2 regions of the Cytobacillus sp. FSL H8-0458 genome follow, and region 1 is predicted to be linked to the other one. Evidence: riboswitches for the same ligand, from Rfam matches in the RefSeq annotation. Region 1 holds a riboswitch; the other holds the start of a gene.

Region 1 (15,128 bases):
TTTATTATATCTAAAAATTGAAAAAAATGGGTGTATTTTCTCCAGATTTGCGGTCCACGGCCCAAATAAAAACTCGAGGTAAGTTCCTCGAGTCTGCTGCAATTATAAAATATTATTCATTCTTCTACTTCCGCCCCGGCTATTTCATCAAAGTTAATTTTCTCAAGATCCCCGCTCTCCAGTTGCAGATAAATTTTTCTGCTGATGCCATCCAGTCGGTTTACCCTTCCTTTGTATTCGAGGAAAAATCCTTCCCGCCAGACTTTTACTTTCAAAAGATAAGCAAATTCCATTGCATAGTGAATTTTGTTTTCATATTCCTCCAATTCATATTCATCAATGAGCGGCTTGTTTTGCGCCATTTGATCCCTTTCCAACTTTTTTAGCATCGCCCGGTGTTCCGGCATGAAGTGAGCAGGCTGCCATTTTATATTCCCTCTGTCTTTCAGCGGCATAATAAATCCCTCCATACTCTATTATAGAACATTTGTTCGATTTTAAAACCTAAAAAACAGAAAAAGCTTAAGTTGGTTCATTTGGATAATAAAAGTACGAATGGTAAAATACACTTTAACTCTCTAAAAAAGATTGGTGAAACAATGAAGCAGCTGCAAATCAAACACCGGTGGCTTGGACGCTTGCTGGCATCCGATCCCGGACTTATCCGATTTCAAAAAGCCGGACGGGCCACATTAAGTTTAATGGCGTCGGTGTTTACTACTTTATTTCTTATGCAATTGGCTGGGGCCGATGCCGCTCTCGCCCTTACTCCGGCAATCGTTTCCGGAATGGCCGGCATGCTTGGCATCATGATTGTGATGGATGATTCTAAAAAAGGTAAAATGCTCACAACTGGCTTGCTGGGGTTTTCAGCAATGGCAGGGGTATCGATCGGTTCACTGCTGGCAGAAAGCACTATCTTTACCGATATTTCAATGGCTGTATTAATATTCTTAAGCTTTTATTTGACCCGCTTTGGGGTCCGCTATTTTTCACTATGCATGATCGCGTTCATGACACTTTATTTCTCATCTATTCTGCAATTATCAGGCAGCCAGCTTCCCTCCTTTTACTTCGGCATCTGGATTGGGATCGCGTATGCTTTCCTGTTCAATTTCATCCTTTTTCAGGACACCGCAAAAAACCTGAAAAGAAGCATCCGCTCCTTTCATTTCCAAAGTAATTTTACTTTTAATCTCTTAATTGAGGGGATGCAGGAAGAGCGTATGACTGCTCACCAGCGGGAAGAATTGCGGAGAAACGTGCTGAAGCTCCGGGATTATGCTGTAATCGTTTCAGATTATATCAATGAGGATGATGTACAGAAATTATGGCCCGGGCTGACCCCATCCCAGCTGAGGTTATATATCTTTGATACAGGCATGCTGATTGAAACCCTGACTGACTCCATCAGGAGCTTAAAAAAAGCGAATGCCCTTGACATAGAAGAGCTGAGAAACCTCCTGGTCTGGGTCACCCGCTCTCTTCGTGACGCTGAAGTTCTTGCCCATCAATATGAAGAACAAAATCTTCGTGAAGCAGAGCTTGCTGTACAGGCACTTCGCCTGCTTATTATAGATTTGTTCAACAGGGAAGACAAACCGGCAGGATGGCTTTACTTGATCAGGCGGATCGAGTCCCTTGCAAACCATGTCATTGAGGGCGGCATTACTATACAGCAGGCACTTCATAAAGTAAAAGACAATGAAATAGAAGTATCTGAAGAGACGCCTGATGAAGATGAATCACCTGAAGAAGATAAGAGCCTCAAACCTTCCACCAAAAAAGCGTTTCAGGCATTGACTGCTGCCATCATATCCATCATTGCTGGACAGATTCTTTCGCCTGACCAGCCTTATTGGGTTCTTTTGACAGCCTTTATCGTTCTGCTCGGAACCGAATCAATCGGGCGCATTTATACGAAAGGTTTTCAGCGGTCAGTTGGAACGATTATCGGGGCAGTGATTGGATTTACGCTTGCCAGAGTGGTCAGCGGCCATTCTGTGCTGGAAATCACGCTCATTTTTGCAGCAGTTTTCTTCTCTTTTTATTTATTTGAAGTCTCTTATACATTAATGAGCATGTTTATTACGATGCTGGTCGCTTTTATGTATGACCTTTTACTTGGCGGAATATCATTCTCCCTTATCAGTGCCAGGGTTATCGATACGATTGCCGGTGCCGGCATTGCATTCGGCGTATCTCTATTTATTTTTCCTAAGAAAACGAAGGATAAAGTGGCCGATACGATAAATGATTATCTTCAAGAACTGAAACCGTATGTCACGGCATATGTGCGAAGCTTCCGGGAAGATGTGAATGTTAAAGAGCTTTCAGGCAAAGGCTTCCTATTGGATCAGAAGCTTAAAATCATAAACGTAGAAGCGCAATCGCTGATAAAGAAACCCGGATCTCCGCGCCATGCTGATGTTAACAGATGGATCACCCTTTTTTCAGCCATCAATTACTATGCAAGACATCTGGTAGCTTCCTCCTACCGGAAAGGATTCGACTATCCTGATGAGCTGGTCGATGTTTTCATAAGAATTGAGGAGAAACTTGAATTAAATATCGAAACATTAATGGACCTGATTAAAGAAAGCGGAGACGGCACGCTTGTCTATAGTCTGGACCGGGAAAGAGAACAAATTGAACGAATGGCACCACCAAGGCAGCAATCCCAGCGTGATTTGATTCATCACCTTTATTTCGTCTGGAGAATAAACAAAGCGATTGTGGAATTGGCAGAAGAGCTTGGTGCAGGGAAGGAGTAATAGTCCGTTCCTTGATCAACAAATCTATATTATTTATATACAGTGGAGGGAATGGCTCTCTTCACATTATTTTATTGTGAAAGGAGAACAGGCCAAGTTATGGAATCCTGTTCTCCTCTTGCAGATCTTAATATATTATTAACAGCAAGGAGCATATGGATAAGCAGGGTATCCGTATCCATATCCATAATATGGGGATGGATAACCATAACCGTATCCATATCCATATGGCGGATATAATGCGCTTCCTAAGAGCAGCCCGCCTAAAAAAGGGAACCCAAAGCCGAATCCAAATGGTCTTCCAAATCCAAATGGCCTTCCAAATCCAAACGGTCTTCCAAATCCTCCAAATCCAAACGGCCTTCCAAACCCTCCAAATCCAAATGGTCTTCCAAATCCTCCAAATCCAAATGGTCTTCTCAGGTCCTCACCTTGATCAAATGAGATAAATTCATTCACTTCATTCTGCATTTTATTTCCTCCCCTCGACATTTTCTGTATTAATGTATTCATAAACAAAAATTAAGCTTAGGCTGCAACCCATACCTAGACCCAAAATTGGTGTGCAAGAATGAAATGTTAATTAAAATTCTTATTTCTATTGGGTTTTTCACCACAAAAAAAGGCGATGCTCCAATTAGCATCACCATTATTTTAACCTTTAATTTTTAGGAGCCTTAAACTATTTAATGTGACCAGCAATGTTGCTCCCATATCCGCGAATATGGCAATCCATAAGGTCAGCCAGCCCGGAACAACCAGCAATAAGGCAAGCGCTTTGATTCCTAGTGAAAAAGTAATGTTCTGTTTGATGATCCTTAACGCTTTTTGGCTGAGTTTAATCGTATAAGGCAATTTGCTCAAATCATCTGACATTAGCGCAATATCTGCTGTTTCGAGTGCAGTATCGGTTCCGGCACCGCCCATGGCAATCCCAACAGACGCAGCAGCAAGTGCAGGCGCATCATTGACGCCATCACCGACCATTGCCACACTTTGATGCCCGGTGCTCAGTTCTTTAATAACAGCCAGTTTATCCTGCGGCAGCAGATCCGCTTTAATCTCGGAAACGCCGGCTTGCTTTCCGATCTCCAAAGCCGTTCTTTGATTGTCGCCTGTCAGCATAACCGTTCTGATTCCCATATCATTTAGTTTGCTGATGACCGAATTCGAATTTTCCCGTATTTCATCTGCAACAGCTATTAACAGCAGAATTTCGCTTGCTGTCCCCAGAATCATAACGGTTTTACCCTGGGTCTGAAGATCTGCTGTTTGCTTTTGGATAGTGCTTTCCATGCCGCTGTGAAGCTCTTCAAACAGATTGGGGCTTCCGGCATAATAGAGAACACCATTCACTGCGGCTTTTACTCCCTTTCCGGTAATAGAGGTGAATTCCTCTGTGTCCAGCCCTGTAAAATCAGCACCTATTTCTTCTGCTTTTTTCATGATTGCAGAAGCAAGGGGATGCTGTGACCCTTTCTCAATGGCAGCCGTGATTTGGAGAAGCTGTCTTTCATCACCATTAATAGTGATGATGTCTGTAACGGCAGGAACACCTTTTGTTAATGTGCCTGTTTTATCAAATGCAATCGATTTAAGCGCCCCTGTTTCCTCCAGGTGGATGCCGCCTTTAATCAGGACACCGTTTCTTGCCGCGTTTCCGATGGCCGTAACGACGGCTACGGGTGTAGACACGACTAGCGCACACGGACAGCCGACAACCAGTGCGGCTAGCCCCTGGTAAATCCATTCGTTCCATTCCCCGCCAAACACCGGAGGAACCACCGCTATTAAAAATGCTAAAACAATGATGGCAGGCGTATAATACCTGGCAAACTTATCGACAAACTGCTGGGAAGGCGCTTTTTCCGCCTGTGCTTCTTCCACTAAATGGATTATTTTGGCGATGGTGGTATCTTCAGCATGCTTCGTGACTTTTATTTCAAGCAATCCCTCTTCATTTAGTGTACCTGCAAAAACCTCATCACCTGCAGTCTTAACGGCAGGCACGCTTTCTCCGGTAATCGCTGCCTGGTTCAGGGAAGAGGTTCCTTTCACGACCACTCCATCCATGGCCAATTTTTCTCCCGGCTTCACAATCATGATGTCACCAATTTGAATATCATCTACATGAATCCGCATTTCTTCATTGTCCCGTTTGACCAATGCTTCTTTAGGGGCAATGTCAATCAGTGATTCAATGGACTGGCGCGCCTTTTCCATTGAGAAACGCTCAAGGGCTTCACTGATGGCGAAAAGGATGACAACCATCGCTCCTTCTCCCCACTCGCCAATAATCGCTGCTCCAATAATGGCGATCGTCATCAGGGTGCTCATGTCAAAATTCAATCTGGCCAGATTTTTGAAGCCTTTCAGGAATAAAGTATAACCGCCTATGATGATTGCTGCTGCATACCCTGTGATCGGGTATAGATGATCCTCTCCATACTGTTCGCTTAAAAACCAGCTCACAATAAGAATAAGCGCTGACAAATACACTTTATAGTTAGATTTCTGCTTCCAGAACGGCTCGCGCTCCACCGCTTTTTCATTCTCTGCACGCAGCTTCAGATTTTCGAAGGCTCCGGCTTTTTCTACCGCCTTCATTGAAGCTGTTCCTGTAACGGTTATTTTGGAAGCTCCAAAATTCACATTCGCATCTAAAACGCCATCCAGGCGTTTCACGTTCTCTTCGAACGTCTTGGCACAGCCTGCTCAAGAAAAGCCCTGAACACGGTAGGTTACCGTCTCTTTCTCCGCAATTCCAGCTTGTTCAGACATTGGCTTTCACCTCATTTCTGTGTTCAAGTACAATCATCATTAATTGCCTGATATGATCATCATCCAATGAATAAAAAGCCAATTTCCCTTCTTTCCGAAACTTAACAATTCCCTGCTTATGCAATGTCCGCAAATGGTGGGATGCCGTTGCAACTGATGCGCCAATGATATTGGCAATATCACAGACGCACAGCTCTTCATCCCGGGTTAGTGCATAAGAAATTTTCGCCCTGTTCTCATCAGCAAGAGCCTTAAATAATTGGGCAGCACCCGAAAGATCTTCCATCACCAGTTCCCCCTGAATGCGGTTCACTTTTTCTTCATCAAAGCAATAAATATCGCATGTATCTTTAGAGCCCATTTTTTTCTCTCCTCATTATTCAAACATTCATTTGAATAGATTATACCTCGTCTGTGACCTTATTCAAACAATTATTTGAATATTGTATGAAAAAAGGAACCGGATTGCTCCGATTCCTTTTATTTCTTTACTTCTTCTTTCAGTTTTATTAATAATTCATCCGAATTTTCCGCTGCTATCAGTTTTCCGTCCACTACAGCATAGGGAGATAGCATGCATTCTTTGCATTTGCTCTGGCATTCGTATTCTTTATAAATAATATTCTTCTGGCTCAGGAATCGATTAAATTCAGTTAAACTATCTTCTTTTAAAAATTCATCCAGATTCCGCTGGCAAAATTCAATTGAAGATGTTTTTTGCTTTGAGAATAGTTTGTTGATGAGTTTCACCTGATCAAACTTCCTTTTGATTTTACTTTTAAGGCTCTTTTCGTAAAAGTTGTTGTTTTTCACTTATTAATATTGTCCGTTGATTTCCCCTCCACGCTGCTTAGCGAACCGCGGGGGCACGGTGAGCCTCCTGGCTGCGTCTGCGGGGTCTCAACTGTCCCGCTGCTCCTGCTCGTTCTGCCGGATCCTGCCCGTTCTTCTCCAGAACCCGTATCCACCCACGAGATGGCTGCAGGCGGCTCCTTGAAAGACTGATGAGTTCTGAGGGGAGCACAGAATCCAAATGGAGGACAAACGCCTTTCATTCCTGGAAAGCACTTTGACGTCCCTGTCACTGGCATGCAGGATATTCCCCTTCCTGCCTATTTCGGGGACTTCATAATTATATCGAATCTGCTGCCCCTCTGTCGTCCCTATTGCTTCTTTTTCAACAATTTTAAATAAAGTCTCATAAGCAAACCGGCTATCGAATCTCTTCTTGAATCAAAGCATTCGCAATCGCAATCGGACTCACTTCATTTTTTAGCGCACCCGTAATCCAATCCTTCAGTTCGTCTAATATCTGCACAATCTTCGACATCATCTTCCCCCTGTGTGGCTCACTGAAAATACCCGCCGGCCGAAAAATAGAAATATATGTATTTTATTATACTATTATTATAGAAGGAACTGAATCAATTTAGATGGCAATTTAGATGGCAATTTAGATGGTTGAAATTTGGTATTAGCTTAGCATGGCGACCATTTTCTTGCCGCTGCTCTCTTTTTCGGCTTCATTACCGCCCCATAGCGACCGTTTTCCTGCAGCCTCGCATTATTAACCTCTATAACCTCCGCAACAAAAAAACAGGAAAGAGTATCACACTCTATCCCGCACTAGCCAATCATAATTTTCTCTTCTGCATATTTGTATTTAGCCTTTCCTTTTCTTCGGGCAAGTGCAAAAGCGATTGTGATCGGCCCTACTCTGCCTGCAAACATCATAAAGGCAATTATCACTTTTCCTGTTTCACTTAATTCAGGTGTCAGCCCCATCGACATGCCTACCGTGCCAAAAGCGGAAATTACTTCAAATAAAAGGACGTTTAAAGGAGCATTTTCAGTTATGGATAAAATAAATAAGATAAAGAAAATAAATCCTATTGAATAGACGGTTATTGTAAAGGCTCTGACAATAAGATCCTTCGGAATACGCCTCCCCATCAGGCTCACTTCATCTTCTTCCTTTATCAGCGCCCGGACTGCAAGAAATATCAAGACAAATGTAGTGACTTTAATGCCGCCTGCAGTACCGCCAGATCCACCTCCAATGAACATGAGCAGCATTGTTACCAGCTGTGAACCCAGTGTTAATTCACCAGTATTCAAAGAATTAAAGCCAGCCGTTCTCGGTACTACACCATGAAAGTATGCTCCCAGCAGTTTATCTTTTAAAGGCAAATTGGCAAGGGTCCCGGGGTTATCAAATTCCAGCGCAAAGATAAACACTGTCCCCAGAAAATTAAGAACCAGAGTCATCATAAGGACCAATTTTGTGTGCAAAGAGAGTCTCTTCAAGCTCCTGTTTCTTTTCACATCAAGTACAACAAAATAGCCAATTCCCCCGATTATCAGCAGAGTGCTGAGCGTCATAATGACCGTAAAATCGCCGGCATATTCAGTCACACTCCTGAATTGGCCCATTATATCGAACCCGGCATTATTAAAGGCAGAGACCGAATGGAAAATGCCATAATACAACGAACGGGGAAAGCCAAAATCGGACGACCATCGAATGGCCAATATCAATGCACCGATAGTTTCAGCAATTAAAGTAAAGCCGACAACGAATTTAACCAGCCTGACCATCCCTTCAATCGAAAGCTGATTTAAAGATTCCTGGATCATCAGCCTTCCTTTCAACCCAATGTTCTTTCCAAGCATGATAGCAATGAGGACTCCAAAAGTCATAAATCCAAGGCCGCCAATCTGTATGAGTACCATCAGTACAATTTGGCCAAAAACAGTAAATGTTGTTTGGGTATCCACTACCACCAGACCTGTTACACAAACAGCAGAAGTCGCCTCAAAAAGGGCATCGATAAACGACAAATGATGTCTGTCTTTCGTAGCAAAAGGCAGCATCAGCAGCAGTGTGCCTATACCAATTAATATTAAGAAACCGACCGAAAGCATTTGTGCAGGATTCATTTTTATCCACTTATAGGATCGTCCCATTCTCCTCATTCTTTTATGCTCCTTATACATCTAAGGTTAACCCCTTATATTGGTCTGGCTTATACTCCATGCCTCTCAAACCTGCCAATCCCTTTATTGTGTCCCATTATAATCAGGACGTCTCCCTTTAAAATGACCTCTTCAGCGGGCGGAGTAACGATTATTTCCTTCCCGCGCTGAATCCCCACGATATTACAGCCATACTTAGCCCGTATATTCAATTCAGATAGAGATTTGTTGGCAATTTTATTTGTCGCCACAATCTCCACCATACTATAATCTTCAGACAGCTCAATATAATCAATCATCTTTTCTGAAACAATATGGTGGGCAATCCGCTTTGCCATATCCCGCTCCGGATGAATCACACGATCAACACCAATTTTTTCGAGCACTCTGGCATGATACTCATTATGCGCCTTCGCCCACACCTTTGGGATTCCCAATTCTTTTAACAGCAATGATGTCAATATGCTGGACTCAATGTTTTCACCAAATGAAACAAATGCATGATCAATATTTTTGATTCCCGTCTGTTTAATGGCACCTTCATCAATACCATTGATTTGAACGGCATATGTCACAAACTGGGCGTAATGATTCACTTTCTCCTGATCCACATCAATCGCGAGAACTTCCACACCCAATTCATGAAATTCCTTTACAAGACTGCCGCCAAAGCGGCCTAAGCCAAATACAGCATACTGTTTTTTCATTGAAGAAATTCCCTTCTTTTTAAAAATGAACACAAAAAAACCACTCTTAATAAAGAATGGCCAATGGTTTCCATTAACCCTTCTCTCGATTTAGCTTACGGAGTTAGCTGTCGGATTAGGGATTGAGAGTATCCCTTCTTAGCCTTAATATGCTAAGATTCACCCCAAGATAAACAAGGTTTATCAAAGTTGGTTCCCCCGCTCAAATGATTCAGCAAAAAGGTTTACTATGAAATTAATAAATATAAATTACTCCCATGTTCATCTCTTGTCAATCTTTTTTTCATAAAGCTTTGTTTAAAGGGATATTAATTTTTTGAACATAAGATAAAGACCTCTTCATAAGGTCCTTTTGGTCATTCCTAGTTGAATTAACGCACCTGTTACTTGAATAAGAAGACAGGCTAGCCAAAACCATCCTATACTCAATTTACACACCCTCATTTAACAAGCCTTTGTTCTAACTCAGCCTTTTGGCGCAAGTGATGACGAAAATGCATACCAACTAAATCATACCATTCCCTTGCATTCAGCCATCCGAACCCTCCATGCTCTACTTTATAATTTGGATTTATATTATCCACTTTCGATTCCCATTGACTTAGCCTTAGTATTACTTGATCCATTCTGCTGATAAGATCATCCTTGCTATCTGAATTATTAGGTGGAGCATTTAGTTCAACCGGTAATTTTATTTTTATTGGAGGAAACCCTCCTATCTTAAATAAATGCACACCAAACTCAGTTTTCCCAAGGGGCTGTTCATCATATAATTCGGAACATTTTTCCACATTATCCAGGTACTCATGAGCAACAAGGATTAAATGGTCATACATTTGCCCAATTGACCAGACCGTTTCTTCAGATTTATAACTTAGCTGTTCTAAAGAGTATTTTTGAAGCTCGTTTTTGTAAGTCTTTATTAGTTTAAGTTCGCTCAATTTAATTTCTCCCTTATATTAAAATTAACTCACTTTATATGTAAGTAATTATTCAATTTTCTATTACAAATACCTTCTTCAAGAATCCTGCCCTGTTTGTCAATAAGAAAAATCATCTTTATCTTTTATCATGGCCTTTCACAAAAAAAGAGGCGGCTCCTAGGACCGCCTCCCTAACTGATTATATTCCCTCTTTCAAAGTGATTCATATCCGTTAATTCGAGCATATACTCATAGTTGTCAACCCTCTTTTGAAGAGTTTCCTTTTCACTCTCTGATGCAGCCTGATCGTGCATCTTCAGCTCCAGTTCATGTTTTGCAGCTTCCAGCTTCTTCTTTATTTCTAAATAGTTCATTTTCAGCACCCCTTTTTTAAAATTGAAAGGAGGAATGAAAACGCTTTCCCCTTTATTTAATTATAACCGCTTAACACCCTTTTTCATTTCAGAATATATTGATAATTTGTGAAATATAAAAGTAATACAGTTAGCAGGTCAGATAACGTGGAGAAATAATAGAATTAACATTCGAAATCGAGCATGAAATCGCAAAAGTTGTATACTCGATTTTTTTTTGAGAAACAGCAAGAAACAGGTAACTTATATTAAAATATAAAGAGAAGCAGAAGAAGGCGTCATAGAAAGGGGGAGAAGTATGAATATACAAGAAATAATACATGAACTAATGGACAATAACATTCTACATTCAAAGCCAGCTTATCATGAACAATTAAATGGTGGTACGGTAAGTGAATTGTACCTTCTGCATTTTGAGGATAGAAAGTATGTCATTAAGAAAAATGAACCGCAAATTATTAAATCGGAGGCGAATTTCCTTAATGATTACAAGATGACTGATTTATTGCCAAAACTTTTATTCGTTGAACCATTATACGAGTACATCTTTTATACCTTCATTGAAGGCAATGCCAATTATGGTAGAAAAAACAAAAAAGAAACCCTCAAAACGCTGGTGCAAGGGCTTTTAAATCATTACAGACCCGTTGACAGCAGTAAAGGCTGGGGCTGGGCGGATCAGCCATCAGAGTCTTGGCAGAGTTTTATATTTGATAACATCAATGAAGCAAACAAAATCCTCCATTCACGATTAGATAATAGTCATTATAATCTCGTACTGGACCTTGCTGAAAAAAACAGCAAAGGCAAAGAGTCATTTTTACTGCACGGGGATTGCGGAATACATAATTTCATTTTTCGTAATGGACAATTAAGTGGTGTAATTGACCCGACGCCTGTTATTGGCGAACCTTTATATGATTTAATTTATGCCTTTTGTTCATCCCCAGAGGAACTAACGAAAGAAACCCTCCTTAGTGCAGCAGCCTTTTTGAAATCTAAAACGGTAATAAATCCTTCTGTTTTATATGAAGAGGCACTAGTTGGTTTATATCTTAGAATGGCAACTTGTATAAAACATCATCCAAGTGAATTTCAGGGATACCTTGAAGCCTGGTATTACTGGAAGGAAATCGTTAAAAACGAGTAATTATTATGCATTAATTGGGTACTTTATCGGAATAGGTCACATACAAAAAATAAAGCTCAGAGTCATATGCTCTGAGCTTTTTGTGTGTAATTTATCTGTGAATAAAAAATGTTATTTTAACTGAATTGTTTGCTAAAACGGATAGTACCTTATTCCCAAATCGCAGATGCCCACTCAGGATGATCTATAAATGGATTGCGGTTATGCTGGTAATCAGTGTAGATGATTTCGTTTCTTCTCCGTTCTTTATCATCGACCGGATCTTCCTTATGCCATTCGAGCAGGATAGACATTCTGCCATGATAAGGAGCAGAACCGTTATTGACTGCATTGTTTAGCTCCAGATCCACTTCTCCGCTGTCTCCTTCATAGCGGACAGCCATATAAAACAGCATACGGGCTACATCACCTTTTACAGCATCCCTTGGTTCCCAGGAATCTGAGTCATAGTAATTTCCAAGTGCTTCAGAATGCTGGGATCCCCCATTATCAAAGTCGAGGTTTCCTCGTGAACTATTTACAGAAGCATCTGTTGGCCGCAAATGATGCAGGTCAGTTCCCGCACCCATCGCTGTGCCAAAGTCTCCGTGCGATTTAGCCCACACATGCTCCCTATTCCAATCATTGACCCCGGATCCATTGGTGAATTTGCCCTGAGAACGGCCGGTATATAAGAGAATCACGTTATTGGGATTAGCCGGGTCTTCGTCAGTTTCACGAAGCGCTTCCCATACATTGGAGTAGGAAACTCCAGTGTGGTCATCGATGATGTTATGAAGAGCTGATTTTAAAGCCTCACCTGTTTTACCATTTGCAGCATCATAATACCCGTCAGGTCCGGGTTCCGGGTCAGTTGCTCCGCCGCCATCCTGCTCAAAAGCAGTACCGTCCTTAAGCCCCGGATGAGAAAAATAGGCAGTCAGCGTTCCCGTTACTTTCATTTTCTTTCCCATCAGAGATGGATTCGATTTCAAACCAAAAGCTGAGCGAAAGGAGGATGGGATTTGAACATAAATCATCTTAGCCAAGCTGGTCTCTGTTGGACTATCCGCCAGTGCCAAAGCATAATCATTTGGAAACCTGCTGGTGATAACCGTATTGGTTGCAGTCGGCTGTCCAACCACATAGCCTTGAACAGTTTTGGATGCGTTATTTTGAGCATTGATTCCCTGAGAAACCGAATAAGGTGATGACCAGGACCCATCTCCAGCAGCTGCCTTTGTTATTGAATCTTGGATGGGCTGCATTACAATGAGAATGGCAGCAAATAGAATCAGCGATAACAGCAGACTTTTTCTCTTACGATTCAGCATTCATTCGCCTCCATAATGTTTTGAAAGGACTTCGAATAATCAGAAAAGTCACAATCAACTCTCAGTATAAATGAACACCTTTGACCATAGCATGAGGTATTGGTCCCAAAACTCTGCTGTTTTACAATACTTAACAATTTTTTAAAGTGCTTACTTTTTTAATATGCTCAAATACTCAATCCAGGGACCAACATCTGTCTTGTACCTATTCGCCAATACTCTTGAAATCTGTGAAATATGCGTAAGATCATGCACTGTCCAAGTGGAAATCAATTCCCTGACTCTTATTGGACCAAATGCCGGATGAAGGCCTTTCTTTTCGAAATGATTTTCCAGGTCAGGCATACTCCTCAGTGTGGCCAAATTTTTCATTCTAAGGGTCTTAAAGATTTCAAGCTTTTTTTCAAAAGGCAGATCCCCTGACAAACTTAAATGAGCAAAACGGTCAATTGGAGGAAATGGCTTGCTTTCCCCTTTCTGCAAAATAAAGGTCAGTCGCGGAATCCAATTTTTCTCTTCGCCATCAATCAAATGATCAACCACTTCGGCTGCATTCCACGTCCCTTCACCTTCATTGCCATTCAGCCATTCTGAAGATAAACCTCTTAGTAATGCATCCAGCGTATCAGGTGTACGTTCAAGAATCTCAATAGCTTCTCTTAATTTAAAATTCCTATTGCCGTTCCTTTCCACCTTCACGGCTTTCCATAATAATTTCTCAAAAGCAGTAATTGTCAGTGAATCGTTTATTTTGATTTTTTCAACCTCTTTGAATCCATTTTTCACATAAAATGCGACAGCTGGAGTATTCTTGGAGCCGGTTGTGACAACCATCTTTTCAATCATCGGTCTCAGTTCAATGAAGTTCAGCAGCTTTTGTGCAATTCCCTTCCTGAAATGTTCAGGATGCACAATCAGTCTATGAATATCTAAAACATCATTCTTCTCTTTAAAGGAAATCACACCGCATAATTTTTCACCAATAAAGTACCCAAAGAAGGTCTCTCCGGTTATTCGCAAAGCGTCTGCAGAATCCTTCAAAGGAGGTAAATCAGGATAACCAATGATTTCAGCCTCAATTTTATACGCAGGAAGCTGTACGCTTAAAACCTGCTTTGCCGCTTTTCGGTCTTTAATATTGATTTCCTTAATCATGATCGTCCCTCTTTTTATATTAGTTTAAAAAATATTTCTCTATCAAAAATATATTCCCTCTTTTTTTAGACGAATATAGGCATTCCAATATAAAATGTTAGCTAAAGGGGTGAATTGGTATGAATCTAAACTATGAAGTGATAACAGAAGACGAAATCAGCCTATGCCGGAATTTATGCAATGAGCTGATGGCTTTTCAGAAATCAAAGTCACATATAACACCTGAGCGTTTTGACAGCATGAATTTTGAAACAAGAATGGTTCCATCCGTAAAATCTGCTATACATAATTATATTGTAATTGTTAAGGACGATAAAGAAGTCGTGGGCTATGTCTATTCCAATGTTTCTCCTAAGGAAGCCTACTCCAATGATTTCGCCACTTTTTTTGATTTATCCTCAGTGGAGAAAGACAATGTTGGCTGCTTATCACAATTTTTTATTAAAGATGGCTACCGGCAATACGGAATTGGGTCAGTGCTTTTTAACATGTCGATGGAGTGGTTAAGTCAATTTAAAGATGTAGAAGATTATTTTATTTATGTGTCAAATGGGAATACAGAGGCCCTTGAATTTTATGCAGGTAAAGGATTTACTGAGAGTCACGAAATTCTGGACGGTTTTATTACAGTTTTGCGAAAATAGGATTGTTTTCCCATAATGCTTATATCTATTTTCTTTTAAAATATAGTGGACATTGCTATAAATCTTGTTATAATTCAAAAAGAAATTACTTTGAAAAGGGTGCATTATGGGAAGTACATGCAGATATGTTGTGAGTGCCACTGGGAAAAATGGGGAGACTTATTATACGCAATGCAAGGATAAAGAAGAGTTAAAAAAGTGGCTGGCCGAACATGAAAACAAGCTGAATAAGAAGGAACTGAAAGTCAAGGACAAAAATAGACATCCTATTTTCAACTGGCTTAATTTCTAATACCCTAATATTATTAAGAGAATAATATATTATTGAAAA
Region 2 (15,128 bases), 2.5 Mb from region 1:
CTGGCGACCAAAAATCAGTAGACATTTAATTATTTCAATCCTTTAAATCCATACTCTTCAAAAATACCCATAGAAATTTCATTTTGAAGATAATCATAGAACAGATTAGCTTCCTCTGGATGACTTGTATCTTTAATCACACCCAAAGGATAAATGATAGGGTTGAGAGTGTTTTCATCTGCCGTGTCCACCATATCAACCTTTTCAGATATTAACGCATCCGTTTTATAAACAATTCCGGCATCCACATTATTAGTCTCTACATACGTAAGGACCTGGCGGACATCTTTGGCAGGTACCACTTTTTCTTCTATGTTGTTCCAGATATCCATTTTCTCTAATAATTCCTTCGCATATTTCCCGGCAGGAACCGACTCCGGTGTACCGATTGACAATTTATCTGCGTTTGTGAGATCAGAAAACGATTTGATTTTCAATGCTGACTTCTTCGGTACTACTAAAACAAGCTCATTCCCAACCAGATCAATCCCATTGTTTTCTTCAATCAGCCCGTCATTCACCAGTTTATCAAATTTATCCTCTGCAGCTGAAAAGAAAAGATCAGCGGGTGCTCCCTGGGAGATTTGCTGCTGAAGAGAGCCTGAAGCACCAAAGTTAAAGTTGATCAGCACATTTGGATGTTCCTTTTCGAACCTTGTTTCAATTTCCGTTAAGGCATCCTGCAGGCTTGCTGCTGCTGAAATAGTCAATTCCACTTTCTCTCCGGCTCCTTCCCGCTTATCCTCTCCTGTATTTTTAGGAAGGTCACTGTTTGAACAGCCAGCCAATGATAAAAAAAGGACCATTAACGAAAAAAAGAACAGGTATTGCTTTTTCATTATGCCCCCCCTTTCCAATTAGTTATATCTGATTATAACTAATTATAACTGCTAATGCCCTGGATATCAGCGGTGAGGACATTGTGACAATACCTCTGGGAAAAACAGTGAAAAAACTCCATTTTTAGGGCTGGAAAAAAAGAAGGCACAATGGCCTTCCTTATAAAAATAATTGAACCAGCATTGGCTTGCTTTAGTACAGCTTATTACTGATATTCTCAGATATCTCCATTTTCACTTTTGAAGCTTGTTCATAGTTTTTCATGGTGATCCCCGTACAGATAAGATCGATTAAATAAAGCTGTGTAATTTTGGCTACTAATGAACCGCTGTCTAACGGGCTTTCCTTTACAGAGGTCAGTAAAATATAATCCGCGTATTTGGCCAAAGGTGATTTCACATAGTTTGTTAATACAATCACAGTAGCTTTCTTTTCATTGGCTATTTTAACAGTGTCGACAATATCCTTTGTGCTGCCTGTTAAACTAATGGCAATCACAACGGAATGTTCATCCAGGGAGGTCGCCCTCATTACCTGGAAGTGAGGATCTGTGACGACATCAACATGTTTTCCTATTCTCATGAGGCGATTTTGCATATCAAGCCCGGCAATTCCGGAAGAGCCTATGCCAAATACCACTACATCCCTGGAACGGACTATCGCTTCGATGCTGTTTTCAAGAGCTTGATTATTCAGCATACTATACGTATCTTCAATGGCATGTACCATGTTTGTGCGGATGCGTTCAATATAGGTCTCGTCACCCGCCTGACTGGAATTACCTGATACCTCTTGCGCGAGCGAAAATTTAAAATCCTGGAAGCCTTTAAAGCCCAGCTTTCTGAAGAAACGCAGAACTGTAGCCTCTGCAGCTCCTATCGCTTCCGATAATTCCGTTAATGAATGGTATAACACCTTGTCTGTATTCGTTAAAATATATTCATGAATTCTATGGTCGGATTTAGTAAAGTTGTGTTTATGCTGTTCCATTAATATAGTAGGCTTCAGCCCTGTCATTTTTCTATTCGTTTCCATAGTAACCCCTCTGCTAACTTTTCCTGTTCATGTCCAAAAAGTGCTTGGCTGCTCCTAATAAATTGGCTTTGTTTTCATGTGCGGCAATTCTCATCCGAAGCGACTTCCAGTGGTTTGGCATTACTTTCTTCGCTAAAGACGATTGTACCTCTTCCAATAAAAAGTCTCCTTGTGCAGAAATTCCGCCGCCAATCAGTACAAGCTCGGGGTTAAAAATATGAACAAGGCTCTGAATGCCTGTCGCCACATCATCTGCCCACTGCACAAATAGGTTATTAGCTTCCTTATTTCCCTCTCTGGCAAGCTCGAAAAACTTCTCTAATGGAAGGTTCACACCCATTCTTTCCTCCACTAGCTCTGATAGGGCTGAACTGGAAGCATACCTTTCATAACAGCCATTATTACCGCAGGTGCAGGGCTTCCCATTTGGGTACAGATTGATATGCCCGATTTCCCCGGCTGAAAAATTGGCTCCTGTGTATAGCTTACCATTTAAGAATAACGCACCGCCAATCCCCGTGCCAATAGTTACACAGAGAAAATCATCCATATCTTTAGCTGCACCTTGCCAATATTCACCTAATGCTGTGCAATTCACATCGTTTTCAACCGTAACCGGCAATCCGGTATGTTTTGAAATAACCTCAGCCAGACTTGTACCGGTATATCCCGGAATATTATCCGTTGCATGCACCACGGTTCCATTCTGGTTATCAATCTGCCCTGCAGAGCTGATGGCAATGCCCTCGACTCTTGCCTGTTTTAACAGCATATCACAGATCATCTTCACTTTTTCTACTATTAAAGGACCGCCCTTATAAGCCTCAGCCGGGATGGAATCAAGACTAAAAAGCTCTCCTTCGTCTGAAGCGATGCCATATTTTATAGATGTTCCGCCAATATCAATGACTCCAAGCTGCATGATTGTGCTCCTCCCTTACAATTGAAAAAAGAGAAAACCCATACCAGGTTTTCCCCTCCACCTATGAGCATTAAAGCTACTCCCTATTCATTTAGAAAGCGATACTCCAATGCTCCATCATCTTTCATGGAAATAAACAATCTTTTATTATATTCTTCACGTTCTTCCGGATAATCCTCACGAAAATGTGCGCCCCTGCTTTCTTTTCGTTCCAGCATGGCCTCAAGCAGAATTTGCGAAAGCTTGAAGAAGTTTCGTGCCTTAATTGTCAGCTTTCGGGTTGCCTGCTGTTCGAACAATCTACCTAAATCAAGCTCTGACTCGAGCTTTCTGATGGTTTCTAATGCTTTTAATAGACTGTCCTTATTGCGCACGACATTCCCATGATACCACATTAGTTTTTTGATCGATTCAATAGCCTGATGAACTTTTTTCTCCATATCTATAACAGGACCTTTTGTTTGCCCCTGAACGCCAAACATGTTCTCGATCTGTTTCAATGCTTCAGGTTCAGAAATTTCCTCATGGCTTTGTGTTTCGATATACCTGACACAATCTGCCGCAGCCCTTTTGCCAAATACCATGCAGGCGCCAGTCGAATTTCCTCCCAATCGGTTCGCTCCCTCAATATTGCAGGACAGCTCACCAATGGCATATAATCCGTTCACACCGGTTCTGCCATACGTGTCAATATAAACTCCGCCGTTGCTGGCATGGGCAAATGGGGCAATACGAATTTCATTCTCCAAAAGATCAATATTTCTCTCTTTCAGCCAATTTAAATAGACCGTGTAGAACTCTTCCCCATTTTCATATAACTCGGACCGATATAAAAGCCTGAATCCGCGGTCATTCCGATTCGCGATGATATTTTTCATCATCGCGATATCCACATACTTCGAATCAAGTGAATGGGTGAACGGACCGTGCGTGCTCCTGATCTGCAGACATTCCTGCTTCGATATCTCCTCAGGCAGCATAGAATCCAGTAAGCTGCTTCCTGCTTCATCGACTATATCATCACAATACATTAATGTATGTTCCCCAAAGAGGGTTTTATATTTCGGAGCCGTAATGCCTGGAATGAATTGAATATATTCCATGTTTACAAGACGGGTCCCTGCTTCGACAGCCAGGATATGGCCGGAGCCATCCACATCATTGGGATTTAAGTTATGCTGATAAATACTGCCGAATCCGCCCGTTGCTAAAATGACAGATTTGCATTCCACCATAACGAGGTCATTATTCTCATCTAAAAGTATGGCTCCCGCCACACGGTCATCTTTCTTCAGCAAAGTAAGGACGATTGTCTTTTCCTGGATAGACAGGTTTTCATACTCTGCAAAAATAGTTCTCACATTTTCGCGAATCTGATCCCAGTCACTTAATAAATAGATATCCCGTTCATGTTCAGCGAAACAGGCTTTACGCTCCCCTTCCAGCTTTTTCGCCTTCACACCAATCTCGTGATATTCCTTTACACGCTTCGGAATTTCTTTTACATACACCTCAGCTAAATCCCGCCCATGCATGCCATGGCTCAAGCTTTCAATATCTTCAAGAAATATCGATTCATCTTCATGATCTTTTGTCACCTGAGTTCCAAGGGAGGCTTTCAGCGGATAAAAGCTTGAACCTGAAGCTACCTGCATTTTTGTCACCATCAATACATCGGCCTGTTGATCTGCAAGCTCTTTGCTTACTTTTATCCCGGCCAGCCCGCTTCCGGCCACTAAGACATCCGTTTTTATTTTCTTTTTTATTTGAAACATAGTCTCACCATTTTACGCTGGTTTTTTTCTATCATAGTATGTCAGATTTTCATCTTCAGCTTTGCTTTTTTGCTTGAATAATAAGCTAAAGACATAACCGAACACGATAGAAGCAATTAAATTAATGATGGAATAGGCCCATAAAGTAATATCAGTAAAGTAAGACACATAGACTGCAAGGGCTGCTGTTGCGAAGAAACCGCAGATGGCCCCTTTCGCGTTTGCTCTTTTCGTCATGACTCCAAGCGTGAAGGTACCTCCGATGATACCCAATACTAATCCCATCAATCCATTAAACCAGGAATAAGCATCTCCAACATCTGTGTAAATCAGGACAATGGCAAAAGCAATGGAGAAAATCCCTACAATTGTGGATACATTACGCGCCATTTTGGTGCTTTTTTCATCACTCATATCTGGTTTAAGAACTTTCTGAATATCCAATGTCCAGCTTGTCGCCACACTGTTCAAGCCCGTTGAAAGTGTTGATTGTCCCGCAGCGAATAATCCGGCAATCAGCAAGCCTGAAATTCCTGCCGGCAGCTCAGCAACGATAAAGTTGGCAAAAATCAGGTCGGCTTTACCTTCAGGCATCGCACCTGCCTGCTGCGTATAAAATGTATATAAAGCTGTTCCGATAAAGAAGAATAATGTTGCCGTACCAAGTGACAGAATACCATTTAAATAAGTCATTTTATTCATTTCTTTTAAGTCAGTGGTTGTTAAATAACGCTGAACCATGTCCTGACTTGAAATATATGAGAATGCTGTTGATATCCCGGCGCCAAAAATAAGAAGAAGAACACTGTTATTGACAAAGTTCGGATCGAAGAATGGTGTATCCGTAAAGAATTTCCCGTCTTGCGTACCGACACGGACCACTTCTCCAAATCCGCCATCAATGGAGAACATCAGCATAATCAGGGCAAAAATACCGCCGCCGATTAAGACAATACCCTGGATGAAGTCTGTCCAAAGCACTGACTTAATTCCTCCAAAGGCTGAATAGATGGTTGCCACTACACCCATGAATAATACGATCAGCACGGCATTGATGCCTGTAACAGCCGCTAATGCCAAAGCAGGCAGATACATAATAATGGACATGCGCCCAATCTGATAGACGATAAAAAGAAGACTCCCAATGACGCGCAGTTTTGTATCAAAGCGGCGCTCTAAATATTCGTAAGCTGTATCTAAATTTAATTTCCGGTAAACCGGCAGGAAATAATAAATCGCGATTGGCACGGCAATAAATAAACCTAATTGTGCAAACCACAGTTCCCATGATCCTAAATAGGAGTTTCCCGCTAAAGATAAGAATGAAATCGGACTCAATAAGGTTGCGAATAAGCTGACAGATGTCACCCACCACGGAATAGAGCCATCCCCTTTGAAGAACTCTTTTCCCTGCATTTCTTTTTTGGCAACTGCAATCCCTACCCAAAGAATGAACAAAAGGTAGGCAAATAATATAACGTAATCAATTACAGCAAAAGATCCAGTCATCATTTATCCCCCTGATTTTACAGATATTTTTCCGCAATCATTTTCGCGCGTTGAACTTTATCCTCTTCAAGCGCTTTCATTGGCTTCCTGCATACACCTGCATCAACGCCTTGTGTCTTCAGGATCTCTTTAATCGTCTGGTATAAGCCATTATCTAAAATATCTCCGATTAAATCATTGGTTACCTTTTGAAGCTCCCTTGCTTCTTTTACTTGGCCTTTTTGTGCCAATTCAAAAATTTGCTTGGCACGCTGTCCATTTACATTAAACGTACTGCCAATCGCTCCGTCTACATTCAGGACACTTGCAGAAAGCAGCATTTCATCAAATCCGGAATAAATGAGCTTATCAGGATAAGCATGGCGAAGTCTCTCCAGTAAGAAGAAATCAGGTGCTGTAAATTTCACGCCAATTACTTTTTCATTTTCAAAAAGCTCTCCAAATTGCTCAAGATTCATGCTAACCCCCGTTAAGGCTGGGATAGAATAGATGATCATTTTGTTGTTAACGCTTTCTAAAATGGTGTAATAATAATCTTTAATCTCCTGGAAATCAAACTTATAGTAGAAAGGTGTAACAGCAGAGATAGCATCATAGCCTAAATCTGTTGCAAATTGTGCTAATTCTACTGCTTCATCAATATTTAATGAACCCACCTGAGCAATCAATTTAACCTGATCTTTAGCTTCATCCTTTACAATTTCAAAGATTTGCTTTTTTTGTTCAGTGGAAATCAGAAAGTTCTCACCTGTACTTCCATTGACATACAAGCCATCCACCTTTGAAATTTCGATATTGTAACGGACAATCTCCCTTAATCCCTTTTCGTTCACCCTTCCGTTTTCATCAAATGAACACAACAACGCTGTAAAAATTCCTTTCATCTTGAACACCCTCATTTCTAATTTTCACTAGTAGTTTTGTATAGCTTTTGCAAATTTCTCTGTAATTAATTTCGGACGTGTAATGGCACTTCCTACAACAACTGCATGAGCTCCTAATTCAATAGCCCTTTTTGCTTTTTCCGGTGTATCCATATTTCCTTCCGCTATAACAGGAACTGAAACATGGGATATTACTTGTTCCAGTAATTCCAAAGGAACAACTCCTTCCGAATAAGGAGTATATCCCGCTAAAGTGGTTGCCACAATATCCACTCCGGCTTTTTCAGCTGCAAGCGCTTCTTCTAATGTAGAAATATCAGCCATAAACAGCTGGTCCGGGTACCTGGCTTTCGCTTCTGCAAAAAATCCCTGAAAACTTTTTCCATCCGGACGGACTTGCTTTGTTGCATCAAAAGCAATGATATCCACACCTTCCTGATACAGGTCATCTACTTCTTTTTCCGTTGCCGTAATATACACTCCGCTACCGGGATAATCCTTTTTGATAATCCCAATGATGGGAAGATCGACCTCCTTCTTGATTGCACGTATATCTTTCACGCTGTTTGCTCTAATTCCGGAAGCCCCTCCTAGCTTTGCTGCAAAAGCCATCTTACTCATAATATATGAATCATGAAGCGGCTCATCTTCAAGGGCCTGACACGAAACTATTAATCTGCCTTTTATCTTATCTAATACATCCATAATACCTCTCCTACCTGTCATTCCTTTGATGCTTCCATAACGGCAATCATCCCTGCACACAAGAAAATGCTCAGAAAACGTTTTCATATCGTCACTATATCACCGTGATATTTTATTGTCAATTTTATTTTTAAAAATGACAGTTTATTATCAAAATAAATGAAATTTATATCATTGCAGAATCCGAGTCAAACAAAAAAATGCAAGATTCTTATTTATAAGGAATCTTGCATTAGAATCTATTTTAATTTGTAATAAATGATTTCAGGATCTTCTTCATCTAAATTTTCAACTATTCCGCTCTGACTTTCACAGTAATACAATGCCCTCTTTCATTGTTGAGTATAATCTCGGCTGCTTGTTTACCCATAACCTAACTGTCTATATTTACAATGTTGCCCAAATCTTCAATATCAGCCTTAATAATGGGTCTTCATCTTACTTCTCCATTATCAGTATTATCAAGGCAGTTCTACAAAAATAGCGTTAATCCCTTCCCGGATTAACGCCTCAATCAATATGAGTGCACTACTGACCCTTTATCTTTTTACTTAGTTTTTCACTGAACCTAAACTCTCAACGAGCCGCGGAACCCTCTTGCACCATAGTAGGAATCGGCTCCATTGTGATACACAAACACCGTATCGTAGCGGCGGTCACAGAAGAGGGCCCCGCCAAGTTTTCTGATATGAGCGGGTGTCTGTACCCAGCTCGATGTTTTCTTATCGAAAGCTTCAAGCTTCTGGAGCTCCCGGTATTGCTCTTCTGTTAAAAGTTCAATCCCTATGGCAGCCGCCATATCCGTTGCGCTGTTTTCCGGCTTATGTTTTTTCCTTGCCTCCAGTGCTTCACGATCGTAGCAAAAACTTCTGCGGCCCTTAGGACTTTCTGCTGCACAATCAAAAAATATGTATTCGCCCGTCTTTTCGTCATACCCGGCAACATCCGGTTCGCCGCCCGTTTCTTCCATTCCATTCAGCGACCATAGTTTCTCAGGATTAGCCTCAAGCTTAGCTTGTACATCCGCCCATTCAAGCCCTTCATGCCTGAACATATTCTTTTCAAAACGTGCTTTCAATGTTTGCAGCAATTCATACTGCTGTCCTGGTGACAGCACCTTGCTTCCTTTTGTCATATGAGTACCTCCTTTTTTCTCCATTATAATATAATTATGACCCTGAAGAGCTAGTTGATAAAAGCTGGAGCCGGATTTTACTTTTCATATAACCGCCCTTTGGATTTTGGTCTTCGGTTTCTCCTTTTTTGTTTGAAGCTGCTCTGGCTTCGGACTCAAATCCGGTGTTTTCCTCTTCCTGTGTCTGAACCTGAACCAACTTCGGACTCAAACCCGACATTTTCCCCTTCCTGTGTCTGAACCGGAACTATCCCGCACTACAAAAAAACACTAACAAACGAATACATTTGTTAGTGTTTCCCAATCTATTATGAAGCTTGTTGTTCAAATCTTTCTTCTGCTGGAGGGTTGAATTGCCCTTCCCACTTCGCTATAACAATTGCCGCCAGTGAGTTCCCCACCACGTTAACCGCTGTGCGTCCCATGTCAAGGATACGGTCAATACCCGCAATAAAGGCAAGCCCTTCTGCAGGCAATCCAATGGTGCTGAATGTCGCCAGCAGCACAACAAAGGATACGCCAGGTACACCCGCCATTCCTTTCGATGTAACCATCAGTACTAACATTAACGTAATTTGCTGTCCGATGCTCAATTCGATTCCAAACATCTGGGCAATAAATAAAGAGGCAATCGCCTGATATAAAACAGATCCATCCAGGTTAAAAGAGTAGCCTGTTGGAATTACGAAGGAAGAAATATGTTTCGGGCTTCCCGCTTTCTCCATTTTGTCCATGATTCTTGGAAGAACTGTTTCCGAGCTTGCTGTTGAAAATGCCAAAATTAATTCCTCTTTGATCATCTTCAATAATTTAAAGATGCTGAACCCGACCACTTTGGCCATCACTCCCAGAACAACAAGAACAAAGAAAATCATGGAACCATATACAGTGAGCGCCAGCTTGCCTAATGGGATCAGTGAGGCAAAACCATACTTGGAAATCGTGACACCAATTAAGGCAAATACCCCGATCGGTGCATACTTCATAAATAGGTTAGTTACATAGAACATCGCCTTAGCCGTACCTTCGAAAAATCTCAGAACCGGCTTTCCAACATCTCCAATTGCTGCGATTCCAAGTCCAAAAACAACAGCAAAGAAGATAATCGCCAGCATATCGCCTTCAACCATGGCTTGTACTGGATTAGTAGGCACAATATGCAAGAAAGTATCCGCTACCGACTTGCCTTCCTGCTCTTTATTGGTTTCGACATAGCTTGAAATATCACTTTGCTGCAGGCTGTCCATATTCAGGCCGGCACCTGGCTGAAATACATTCCCGGCAATTAAGCCAACCACAATGGCAACCAATGTCATCCCAATAAAATAGGTCAATGATTTACCGCCAAGCTTACCAACGGATTTTAAATCACCTACACCAGCAATGGCAACAATAATCGTGGATAGTACAATAGGAACAACAATCATTTTAATTAAGCGGATAAAAAGATCGCCAAACGGCTGCAGGACACTTTGCGCCGCTTCACTTCCATAGAAAATACCGCCAACAGCGATCCCTAAAATAAGACCGATGAAAATCTGAGTGGCTAAACTTAATTTGAATTTTTTCATCAATTACCCTACCTTCTTGTTTAGTTTTAACATGCTGCGCAGGCAAGGGAAACAAAGCTGATCTCAAAAAAAAGAAAATCGACAATCGTCAATTCACTCTGATTCATATTCTCTTATGTTTCCTTAAACGCTGACGAGGTTAGCTTTCGGGTTAGGACTATGGAAACAGTAAGCCCTTCCATCTTTCGGATTCACCCCGTGCGGAAACTCCGCCGTAAATAATGGGTCCCCCGTTCTTAAAATAAGATTAAGCATAGAACACTAAATCATTATATTATCCCAAGATAATTTTTGTAAATAGTTAAGTATTCCCGGTATAAAACAAAAAAGCACTTGGCTCCACCTGCGCCAAATGCCATGATAGCCACACATGCTATCCCCGCTATATCTAAATTAGCATCTTTGTATTAAAACTATTGATCGGGCTTGTAAACTTTTATTAAAATTCCCAGGTGAAAACAATCACCCTAAAGCTTCATACTTTCTCAAACATATGCAATAAAAATTCCAGCGTTTTACTAAATGCTTCTTGTTCTGATTTTTCATCATACCTGGAGGAATAAGGATCACTGAATCCATGTTTCCCAGCAAATTTATATACTTTAATTTTCTTTTTCTCTAGAGCCAATACTAACTTATCAACATCAAAAGACTGCTCTTCTTGCGGAAAAAAAAGCATGGCAGGACTCCGGGGTGTGAGCTCTAAATAGTCCCTAATCCTTGAACCGTAGTATCCAACTATTCCATCAACACATACTTCCTCGCTGCACAGCCAGGCAACAGTTGCACCTATACTAAACCCAATGATATATATTGCTTCGTATTCATCTTTAACATCCAATAATAAATCTTTGATTTTACGTGCCGCTCTATCGAAACCGACATGTTCCATAAAGTGACGATAAGCGGCTTCCTCTTGAGAATAATCAAAAGATATCTCCCGCTCTAATAAATTGGGGCATATCACTTCAAAATTCTGCTTTGTTAATAAATCGCAAAAACTCTTTATATGTTGATTTATTCCATAGATTTCGTGGATTACGAGGATTAATGAATTACTATTTTTTTTCATAATTTCTACCCTTATTCTCCAAATTTTTTCGCCATTCATTATTTACACTTTATTCCATCTAAAGGATTCTACATTAATATCATTGATTCCTTCATCCTCTAAACACCCCTTAAAATCAAAAAAAGCCGCCTATCTGGCAGCCAAACTTGTAGCAATGCTCCATTATGATATTAAACACAAGCTTCATATTCCCTTTTGATGTTATGAATGATCGTCTGAACAGGCAAAATCTCGTTAATTTCATGGACTCTTGCACCCGCAAATACGAGACCATTCTCACAGTCCCCCTTCATGGATGTGACAAGAGAATCCAATGTGCAAAAGCGGTAGGAGCAATTTTTCAGGCAATCGATGCATTTCTTGATTTTCACCTTTTTATTGTCAGAAATTTGTTCAGTAAAGTTATTCTTAATGGCACGGCCTTCCAAACCTACGGTGGTTTTCACCATAACGATATCTTCCTGTTTGGCATGTACATATTTTTCCTTAAAGGATAGGGGTGCATCACATTCATGACTTGCGACAAATCTGGTTCCCATCTGAACACCGGAAGCCCCGACGCGAATGGCATGCGCGATATCTTCTCCTGTCAGGATTCCCCCGGCAGCTATAACAGGAATCTTAACAGCTTCCACGACTTCCGGTAAGATATCGAATAACGGTCTTTCGGTTCCTAAATGTCCTCCTGCCTCATTGCCCTCTACGACTACGGCAGAAGCACCAAGCCGTTCGGACATTTTAGCCAGCCTTGCAGATGACACTATCGAAATGACCGGTGTGCCGGATTCTTTGCCCCAATTGTACATATCCCTTGATATTCCTGCACCTGAAATAATGAAATCCACCTTTTCCTCTATGGCGGCTTTCATTTTTTCAGCAAAATCATTCATGGCAAATAAAACATTCACCCCAATATAGCCCTCACCCTTGATAGATGCCCTGGCCTTTCGTATATGCAGCCTTAACTCTTCAATGCTGATTCCTGTTCCTGAAATAATTCCAATCCCCCCGGCATTCGCAACAGCTGATGCCAGGCCGCTTAACGAAATACCAACGCCCATTCCACCCTGCATGATGGGAAACTCAGGCGTCATATGACCGATTTTTAATTGTGGAAATTTCAAAAGAACTACCCCATTTCATCGCCAATTTATTCTTCTTCATTATTGAGCGAATGAGGGCGATTGAATAGTGATAAATATAATACCTGGTACTAAAAACAGGTGATATTTTTGCGATATTCACAGAATGTTCAAGAATTGCCATAAATGAGCGTGACTACTCCCAAGGAACCTGATACAGTTGACCGCTCCAGCATAACTAAATAAAATGAAATCATCCCAAATTGGAGGTTTTTGTTTGTTGAACTTATGTTTAGAGCTGGAGAAGTAACACTCTCTCCATGAGAAAGTGCCATTTATATTGAAGCTTTATCATCATATAAAGAACAGGAGACTATAAATGGATATCTTAATTCGGCAAGAACTACCTGAAGACTATGATTCGACTGAAGAAATGGTAAAAGAAGCTTTTTTAAATGAAGAATACAGCAACAAAACAGAACATTTTCTTGTCAAAAGGCTCAGAAATTCAGATGCCTTCATTCCGGAGCTTTCTTTAGTGGCGTTAACTCAAGCTAAAGAAGTTGTGGGACATATTCTTTTATCTAAAATTAAAATAAAGGATGGTGAGAAAGCGGCAGATTCTCTTGCACTTGCCCCCCTTTCTGTTCGTCCCGATTATCAAGGGAAAGGCATAGGGAGTCAATTGATTCGTATTGCATTTACCAAGGCAAAAGAGGCCGGTTATCATTCCGTAGTCGTTCTGGGCCATAAAGATTATTATCCAAAGTTCGGCTTTAAGCCAGCCAGTCTTTGGAATATTCATGCCCCGTTTGACGTGCCTGACGAAGTATTCATGGCTCTGGAATTGAAGGAGAATGCTCTTAAAAATGCTGCTGGTGTTGTCCATTATTCAAAAGCTTTTTCAGAATAAGAGGCTGGATAAAAAAGAGCTGCCGATCAACAAGCTTGATCGGCAGCTCTTTAACCTATTGGTTGATAAAGGCATTGGAATTTATTCTGTAAATTTCCAAGCAGGATTCCAAACCACTTCCCATAAGTGCCAATCTGGGTCTTGAAAATATCCAGAATATCCACCCCAAAAAGTCTCGTGAGCTTGAACCGTAATAACGGCACCCGCGCTCTCTGCCTGTTTCATTACCATATCTACCTCTTCTTTACTCCCAACATTATGCCCAATCGTAAATTCAGTTGGGCTTTTTCCTGTCTGGTTCATACTGGTGTCATGAGCGATATCTTTTCGATTCCAAATTGCCAGTTTTAATCCAGATTGCAGATCAAAAAATGCCACAGCACCATGCTCGAATTCTCTTCCTACTATGCCCTGTGTTGGAAACCCAAGACCATTTTGATAGAAATGTAAGGATCTTTCTAAATCATCTACACCTAATGTGATAACTGAAATCCGCGGTTTCATATAAGACCTCCCAATAATCTTGCAAATTTTCGCGAAGAAAAGATCATAAAGCATCATCATTCATTTATATCGTAAATCAATTGATCGAATAATTCGCCATCCACATAAAGCAAAATGGCCCATTCTCCCTTTTTGGGAATCTTAACAGATGATGGTGTATGAGCATCCGCCCCGTTGTTTGGACCATATGCGCGAATGGTCCATCCCATTCCATTTGTTAAAATGGGATGAACTGTTTGCGATTCTTTATGAAAGCCAACGATAGTCAAGTCTGTATTCTCAACGCCCCATAAATGCCACATCCACTTTTGGCCGTTTAAACTGGGCATGTCAGCGCCGATCACACCGGACTTGTTTTCATTTCCAATTATGCCCCTGCTGCCGAACTCCACAGCTTTTCTCTTCCAATCAATAGTGTCAAAATCGCTCTCTTGAACAAAATCCGGTATATCCTCAGGCAGCGTAATAGGGGCATCTTTTGCTTTTTCTGCCACACTGACCACTACATCTCCATAGGATTTGCCATCCAGATACACTTCAAACTTCCACAGGCCTTCGTAAGGAAGGGGGAATGTCGTCGTGAACCGCTGCAAACTTGGGTACCCGGGAGAAGGATCTATTATTTTTTGCTGAGGTAAGACTTGTAATCTTTCGCCAGTTTCTTTATGAAAGGCAGAAATGGAAAGCTCTTTTCCTTTATACGTGTTAAAAGGCTCCTGGAAATTAAAGATATATCCATAAGGCGATCCTGCTTTCAGATAAGGATCGGGTAGTATGCTGAATTTTATCTTTTGATTCACCTTATATTCATGCCGGATGTTCCATTCATCAGCCGTACCGCCATGTATCTGGTTTTGGTCCTGCCTGACCCATGTCTCAGTTGAAACTAAGAAAGCTAAGAGGCAGATGGCCAAAGTGGATATGGTAAATATAACGAATTTTTGAGGCTTTTTTGGCTTCTCTCTTCTATCGGAATGGAGCGCTTTTCTAATATTCATTTTTTGAAATTCCGTAAAGTGCTCGCCCTTGTGAGTTGTCGAGTCCATTGCCCGCCGCAGCTGACTAAGCTTGCTCTCCATTATATCCCCGCCTCTCCATCATTTTTTTCAACTTCATCCTGCCTCTGCTCAATCTCGTTTTAATCGTATTTTGGTTTACTCCTATTAGTCCCTGGATCTCTT

What was found. A riboswitch is a leader RNA that binds a small molecule or an ion and turns the genes downstream of it on or off. The one in region 1 is predicted to bind cyclic di-AMP.
Region 2: linked by a shared signal. The riboswitch ahead of NYE23_RS17735 (cation:dicarboxylate symporter family transporter) and the one ahead of NYE23_RS05345 (potassium channel family protein) in region 1 are both predicted to bind cyclic di-AMP.

What each region holds. Positions count from the first base shown of each region.
Region 1 covers NZ_JBBOBR010000001.1:1,041,126-1,056,253, reverse strand. The annotation lists gene NYE23_RS05380 (YolD-like family protein) at 117-455, opposite strand; gene NYE23_RS05375 (FUSC family protein) at 600-2,774, shown strand; gene NYE23_RS05370 (hypothetical protein) at 2,913-3,245, opposite strand; gene NYE23_RS05365 (heavy metal translocating P-type ATPase) at 3,429-5,555, opposite strand; gene NYE23_RS05360 (ArsR/SmtB family transcription factor) at 5,548-5,916, opposite strand; gene NYE23_RS05355 (DUF1450 domain-containing protein) at 6,036-6,305, opposite strand; gene NYE23_RS05350 (TrkH family potassium uptake protein) at 7,182-8,531, opposite strand; gene NYE23_RS05345 (potassium channel family protein) at 8,582-9,238, opposite strand; cyclic di-AMP (ydaO/yuaA leader) riboswitch at 9,316-9,465, opposite strand; gene NYE23_RS05340 (DinB family protein) at 9,679-10,179, opposite strand; gene NYE23_RS05335 (DUF3896 family protein) at 10,353-10,535, opposite strand; gene NYE23_RS05330 (phosphotransferase) at 10,834-11,685, shown strand; gene NYE23_RS05325 (endonuclease) at 11,835-12,998, opposite strand; gene NYE23_RS05320 (DinB family protein) at 13,149-13,691, opposite strand; partial or broken gene NYE23_RS05315 (GNAT family N-acetyltransferase) at 13,725-14,153, opposite strand; gene NYE23_RS05310 (GNAT family N-acetyltransferase) at 14,273-14,797, shown strand; gene NYE23_RS05305 (hypothetical protein) at 14,904-15,089, shown strand.
Region 2 covers NZ_JBBOBR010000001.1:3,571,529-3,586,656, forward strand. The annotation lists gene modB (molybdate ABC transporter permease subunit) at 1-25, opposite strand, end outside; gene modA (molybdate ABC transporter substrate-binding protein) at 30-839, opposite strand; gene NYE23_RS17695 (MurR/RpiR family transcriptional regulator) at 1,033-1,875, opposite strand; gene NYE23_RS17700 (ROK family protein) at 1,889-2,797, opposite strand; gene NYE23_RS17705 (FAD-binding protein) at 2,881-4,572, opposite strand; gene NYE23_RS17710 (sodium:solute symporter) at 4,585-6,081, opposite strand; gene NYE23_RS17715 (N-acetylneuraminate lyase) at 6,099-6,965, opposite strand; gene NYE23_RS17720 (N-acetylmannosamine-6-phosphate 2-epimerase) at 6,993-7,670, opposite strand; gene NYE23_RS17725 (DUF4256 domain-containing protein) at 8,239-8,805, opposite strand; gene NYE23_RS17730 (hypothetical protein) at 8,840-9,016, opposite strand; gene NYE23_RS17735 (cation:dicarboxylate symporter family transporter) at 9,114-10,376, opposite strand; cyclic di-AMP (ydaO/yuaA leader) riboswitch at 10,490-10,640, opposite strand; gene NYE23_RS17740 (dienelactone hydrolase family protein) at 10,852-11,487, opposite strand; gene NYE23_RS17745 (NAD(P)H-dependent flavin oxidoreductase) at 11,619-12,572, opposite strand; gene NYE23_RS17750 (GNAT family N-acetyltransferase) at 12,910-13,443, shown strand; gene NYE23_RS17755 (VOC family protein) at 13,525-13,947, opposite strand; gene NYE23_RS17760 (hypothetical protein) at 14,004-15,026, opposite strand; gene NYE23_RS17765 (sigma-70 family RNA polymerase sigma factor) at 15,010-15,128, opposite strand, start outside.